Regions from separate parts of the Exiguobacterium sp. UBA7533 genome, predicted to be linked through region 2. Evidence: riboswitches for the same ligand, from Rfam matches in the RefSeq annotation. Region 2 holds a riboswitch; the other holds the start of a gene.
What was found. Region 2 has a riboswitch for lysine ahead of B2U10_RS12410 (aspartate kinase). Riboswitches for the same ligand answer to the same signal wherever they lie in the genome.
Positions count from the first base shown of each region.

Region 1 (3,426 bases), on a different contig from region 2:
GCGGCTAGTTGATTACGATTGACGTGGATGTTCTGGGAAGTCCATCTCTTCGTAACGAACAATCGACGTCCGGTTTTTGAATTTGTGTCCTAACCAGAAGGCAAGGAACAACGGAATTCCGACATATGTCGCGGCAATCCCGACCCAATCAATTTGATCAGCAAGGAATGCTGCATAGTTTTGACCAACGATGACAAGGAAACAAAGACCGAATGCAAACAGCGGACCGAACGGGAACGCTGGTGCAACGTAAGGTAAATCTTTCAACGAATGACCTTGTGCAAGGAATCCTTTACGGAAACGATAGTGACTGATCGCAATTCCGAGCCATGCGATGAATCCTGTCATACCTGAAGCATTGAGTAACCACAGGTAGACTTGTCCACCAAACATCGATGTTAAGAAACAGAGCGCACCGATTGCTCCTGTTGCAAGCAAGGCGTTACGCGGTACCCCATTTTTCGACACTTTTGCAAAGAACTTTGGTGCATCTCCTTGACGAGCAAGTGTATACAGCATCCGTGTGGAAGCATACATACCTGAGTTACCGGCAGATAGAACAGATGTCAAGATGACGGCGTTCATGAGTGCTGCCGAGAACGCAAGACCTGCTTTTTCAAAGACGAGCGTAAACGGACTAACGGCAATGTCCGTGATGTCATTGGAAACCAAGTTCGGGCTCGTATACGGAATGAGCATCCCGATGACGAAAATCGCAAGGATGTAGAAGAGTAAAATGCGCCAGAAGACTTGTTTGACTGCTTTTGGAACGTTTTTTTTCGGATTTTCCGATTCACCTGCGGCAATTCCGACTAGTTCTGTTCCTTGGAAACTGAATCCAGCAACGAGGATGATTCCGATGACGGCAGGAATACCACCGACGAACGGCGCATCCCCGAGAGCAAAGTTTTTAAAGCCAACTGGTGGCTCCGATGTAAAGACACCGAAAATCATCGCAACACCGACGACTAAGAAGACGATGACAGTGACGACTTTAATCATGGCGAACCAATACTCCGCTTCCCCAAAACCTTTAACGGAGAAGTAGTTCAAGCCGATCATGAGTAAAAGGAATAAGGCACTGAAGTAAAATCCAGGAACGTCCGGGAACCAATACGTCATAACGATTTGTGCTGCAACGAGCTCAACTGCGATCGTGACTGCCCAGTTGTACCAGTAGTTCCAGCCGAGGGCAAAGCCGAATGAGGGATCGACGAATTTTGTCCCGTATGTCGAGAAGGATCCGGCGACAGGCATATACGCCGCCATTTCGCCAAGACTTGTCATTAAGAAGTAGACCATCAGACCAACGATTGCATACGATAGGAGTGCACCACCTGGTCCTGCTGCTGCAACGGAAGCACCGGACGCGATGAAAAGTCCTGTTCCGATTGCCCCACCGATGGCGATCATCGACATATGACGGGCTTGTAATCCACGTTTTAATCCTTCGGCTGTCGAATCTGTTGTTTGTTTCACATCTAGTTTGTTCATTTCGTTCGCTTCTCTCTGTTTAGATTTTTTGAGAGGACACTTTTTGAATGAAAAAACAAAAAGCGCCCTCATCTTCCAGATGGAAGATGAGAACGCAACATAATAAAATGAATGCGCCTCATTCTACCGTCGTGAAAGATAGCTCTCCACAAGTAAGTGATACCCGACTTGTGACAGTATTAGACCTATTCGATCTAATCCCAATCGATCATCTTCAAAGCGATGATTGATTTCGGCAATTCTTCCTTTCAGGTCACTTCATTTGTCGCTTGACGACATCCGTAACCGTACTCTTAAGAACTGCAACCTCCATCCCACTGGTTGAGTGAGAACTGAATTAAATTAGTTATTACTACGCCATATTACACAAACCGCCACGAAATTGTCAATTGCCTTTTTTGAATCTGGGGTAGTAGATGGTAAAAATCCGATATGTTTAGTACACTAAATGATAGAAGTCCACTGAGAGAAAGGATGCTGCTTGCATGCCACAGGAACGTGATTTGCTGACTTACCGACTCGAGGAACAAATGCGTGTCATTCTTCGTACCCTGCGACGTGAACTTAATCGACTATTTGAAGGAACAGCAACCCGAAGCGAATTTTTCATCTTACGGAGTCTTTCAGAAAACGGTCCCCAGCGTCCGACACTTCTTGCGGAACAATTTGAGCTGGCGACGAGTCAAGTCACTGCTTTAACGGATAAGCTCTATAAACAAGGATATGTCACACGGACGCGTTCGACGGAAGATCGTCGCTCGATTGTCCTCGCTTTGACGGATGACGGAGAGCGTGCTTTTCGGGAACTCGAGGTCGTCCGAAGAAACTATTTACAAGATCGCTTCGGAACTTTAACAGAAGAAGAACTGGAAACGATGATTCGTGTCTTCGATAAGATTTTACTGACGATGGATGAGGATACGCTCACTTCGTCTTCATAAAAAACGGTAGATTTTCTACCGTTTTTTATGTTTTATCTAAACATTTACCTCTGTCTAACCGTTACCTAGATGAGTATACTGGAGTATATATATGGAAATCTGTTAGCTGGGGGAGTTGGGAGGATTTGTTGTCCATCATGAATCAATTCATCATTAACTTTTGTCTACTGTTCACGACGATTACTCTCTTATTCTTACCATTTCGGAATCGACCACGTATTTCGCTGAATTCCAGCTGGAGTACACGCCTCATATTGGGAAGTGTCTGTGGTCTGATTGCAGTTTTGTTGATATTCAATGGCATTCAGATTGATGTCGCCCGTGTGGATTTACGAATCATCCCAGTCGCGATCGCTATGCTATTCGGTGGTTTCCCGAGCGCCATCGTCGCCGGTATAATGATCATCGGGACACGTTACTTTTTGACACCCGTCGATCAAATGGAGGGTTTTTATCTGTCCACACTGATTATAGTCTTAATCATTACGACGATCGGAATCGTACGTCGATTCGTTCATGTCTCGACGCGCCATTTTCAATTATTGGTGTCAATTGGTGTTCTCTATTCGTTACCTGCCATCTATATCCTAACAAACAGCTGGTCGACATTCTTTAAAATTTCAATCGCTTATATCTTCTTTAATCTATTGGCTGGCTTTGTTGCTTTTCGACTGCTGACGGAATTACGCCGTCACTTCGAAAACATTCAGTATCAACAAAAACTAGCGATGACGGATGCTTTGACCGGACTTGCCAATCGGCGCCGTCTCGATGATTCACTGTCACTTGTCGGTTCAACGGATCAAGGGTATTCACTTGTCTTGATTGATATCGACTTCTTCAAGCACGTCAATGATACATATGGTCATGACGCCGGGGATGATGTCCTACGTCAACTCGGCATGACACTCGCTTCCTTAACACGACCGGATGACCTCGTCGGACGATACGGTGGTGAAGAGTTTTTGATCATTTTACCAAGCACTACAGC
Region 1 is NZ_DLMP01000002.1:50,292-53,717, reverse strand. It holds gene B2U10_RS04395 (amino acid permease) at 13-1,494, opposite strand; lysine riboswitch at 1,626-1,814, opposite strand; gene B2U10_RS04390 (MarR family winged helix-turn-helix transcriptional regulator) at 1,980-2,435, shown strand; gene B2U10_RS04385 (diguanylate cyclase) at 2,573-3,426, shown strand, end outside.
Region 1: linked by a shared signal. The riboswitch ahead of B2U10_RS04395 (amino acid permease) and the one ahead of B2U10_RS12410 (aspartate kinase) in region 2 are both predicted to bind lysine.

Region 2 (3,426 bases):
TGACGACGGCATTACGCGAGCTCCAATCGGTCATTACGGAACAAGCTGAGCAACATATCGAGACGGTTATGCCGGGGTATACGCATTTGCAACGGGCACAACCAATCTCGCTTGCGCATCACTTGCTCGCTTATTTCTGGATGTTCGAACGTGATGTCGAACGGTTGACGGACAATCAAAAACGAATTCGGAAATCACCACTCGGGGCAGGCGCGCTCGCGGGGACCACGTTCCCGATCGACCGTTTCCGTTCTGCCGAGTTGCTCGGTTTTGAGTCGGTCTATCCGAACAGTCTCGATGCTGTCTCCGACCGCGACTTTGTCATTGAATATCTCGGAATCGCCTCGACCGTCATGATGCATCTCTCACGTTTTTGTGAAGAAATCATCATCTGGGCGTCGCAAGAATTCGGCTTCATCGAGTTGTCTGACGCCTTCTCGACAGGCTCAAGCATGATGCCACAAAAGAAAAACCCTGATTTTGCTGAATTGATTCGTGGAAAAACAGGTCGCGTCTACGGCAACCTGATGGGCTTCTTGACGACGATGAAGGCATTACCACTCGCTTACAACAAAGACATGCAAGAGGATAAGGAAGGGGTCTTCGATACAGCAGATACCGTTCTCAAGTCCGTTCAAATCTTCACCGGAATGATTGAATCCGCGACGTTTAAGACCGAAGCGCTCAAGAAGGCGACAATGCAAGACTTCTCGAATGCAACGGAACTCGCCGACTACCTTGTAACGAAAGGCATACCGTTCCGGGAAGCGCATGAAATCGTAGGGAAAGCCGTCCTTTACTGTGTGCAGAACGGTTGTTTCCTGAAGGACTTGAATCTCGAGACGTATCAAACGTTCCATCCTGATATCACAGAAGACGTCTATCCGCTCCTCGATCCGGTTCAAGCAGTGGCACGCCGGACAAGCTACGGCGGTACAGGGTTTGCTGCCGTTTCGGAGCAACTCGAACTCGCGAAACAGCATCTTGCGAATTGACGAATTTTGAAAAAAATCAGTCAAATGACTGGATTTAACAAAAGATGTCTGCTATAACTGTAACTAACAACCGACAGATAGAGGCGCGGATGACATGAGTAGCATCATTCTTGAAGGCAAGCATGCTGAATGATGTGAAAGGGGAAGTCCGCCGAAGTGAACGAGAAGATGCTTCTTCTTATTTGCTGGTACAACGGTTAAGATCCGTTGTACTGCCGAAACCGATGTTTCGGAGCGCTATCTTACGTAAAAGAACGAATGACTTTGTCTTCGTTTGTCCGATCGTGATAACGACGGGCCGTAGGAACGCTCCTACCGGCCCGTCGTTTTTTTCTGTATCGGGACAAAGGAGATAGGATTGTGACAACTGTACTTAAATTTGGTGGAAGCTCGGTTGCGACTGTCGAACAGATTCAGTCTATTGCGAATTATTTGAAGAGTCGCGCAGCCGAAGGTGAAAAACTCGTCGTCGTCGTTTCGGCGATGGGCAAGATGACAGATTCTTTGATCGCTCAGGCGCAAGCCATCACGGATCGCCCCGAGCGAAGAGAACTCGATCGACTGCTTGCCATCGGAGAAGAACAGACGATTTCATTACTCAGCATCGCCCTCAACTCGCTCGGTGTCAAAGCGTTATCGCAAACAGGCGCTCAAGCAGGAATCAGCACGATGGGCGTGCATACGAAAAGTAAGATCAAACAGATCGATGGAGATCTGTTACGACAAAAACTCGAAACGTACGATGTCGTCATCGTCGCCGGATTCCAAGGTGTCAACGAACTTGGTGACGTGACGACACTCGGACGAGGTGGGTCGGATACAACGGCAGTTGCCCTTGCGGCAGTCCTTGATAAACGGTGCGAAATCTATACCGATGTCGACGGTGTCTATACAGCTGATCCGCGAATCCATGCCGCCGCTCAACCGATTCCACATATCTCGTATGATGAGATGATGGAAATGAGCGCCCTCGGGTCGAAGGTCATGGAAATGCGAAGTGTCGAACTAGGAAAAAAATACGGCGTACACATCTTCGTCGGGAAAACACTTGAATCGAAAAGGGGAACATGGATCATGGAAGCGACGGAAACAATGGAACAAAAAGCGGTGACGAGTGTCAGTGTCACGAAGAACGTCTTGACGGTATCAATCAAACACGTACCGCAAACGAATGCAGCAGTAGCCGATATCTTCGAACTCTTATCGAACCGTCACGTCAATATCGACATGATCAGTCAAACGACGTTCGACAGTGACATCTTCTTATCGTTCTCTTGTCCACTCGACGAGGAAGAGTTCCTCGACGAAGCATTGAAAGATATTATGGATCGCTTCACGACAGTCAAGGTCGATCGCCACGATCAGCACGCGAAGTTGTCTGTCGTCGGAATCGGGATGCGGGATGCGACAGGTGTTGCCTCAAAGTTGTTCGCGATCTTCCGAGCAGAGAACATCCCGTTCTATCAAGTCACGACATCAGAAATCAGCATCTCGTATACGATTGCACAAGCAGATATTGAACGGACGGTTGCAGCGATTGCAAACGCGTTCGAGTTATAAGGAGGAAAACAGCATGTATCATGTAGCCGTCATTGGAGCAACCGGCGCCGTCGGTCAAAAAATGTTACAAGTACTCGCAGAACTGGATTTCCCGGTCAGCCGCTTATCCGCCTATGCTTCTGCTCGTTCAGCAGGGAACACGGTACAGTTCAAAGGAGAAGACATCACGATTCAAGCGTTGACACCGAACATTACGGAAGACGGTATCGATGTCGCGCTGTTCGCAGCGGGCGGAACGATCAGTGAACAATATGCCCCTTTACTAGCTGAAAATGGAACACTCGTCGTCGATAACTCAAGTGCCTTCCGGATGCAGGAGACGATTCCACTCGTCGTACCAGAAGTTAATCCACAAGCAATTCAAGCGATGGATCGCTTAATCGCGAATCCGAACTGTTCGACGATTCAATCCGTCGTCGCCTTAGCACCGCTCCAGTCACTGGGATTCGAACGGATCAATTACACGACGTATCAGGCAGTATCGGGTTCTGGTCAAAAAGGGATCGAGGACTTGGCGCGTGGGGCGCGCGGAGAAGAACCTGTCAATTATCCGCATCCGATTCACGATAACATCTTGCCGCATATCGATGTGTTCCTTGAGAACGGCTATACGAAAGAGGAACAGAAGATGATTGATGAAACACGAAAAATCTTCAATCTTCCAGCATTGCCTGTCAGTGCGACGTGTGTCCGGGTTCCGGTCACGAACTCTCACTCGGTTGCAATCAATGTCACGTTTACACAACCGACGACGGTTGCAACAATCCGTGAAGCACTTAAAAACGCACCCGGCGTCGTCCTCGTCGATGATGTCGCGAATACACGCTATCCGATGCCACTCGATGCGAGTGGGACGGACGACGTCTACGTC
Region 2 is NZ_DLMP01000011.1:173,824-177,249, reverse strand. It holds gene argH (argininosuccinate lyase) at 1-995, shown strand, start outside; lysine riboswitch at 1,066-1,243, shown strand; gene B2U10_RS12410 (aspartate kinase) at 1,356-2,555, shown strand; gene B2U10_RS12405 (aspartate-semialdehyde dehydrogenase) at 2,569-3,426, shown strand, end outside.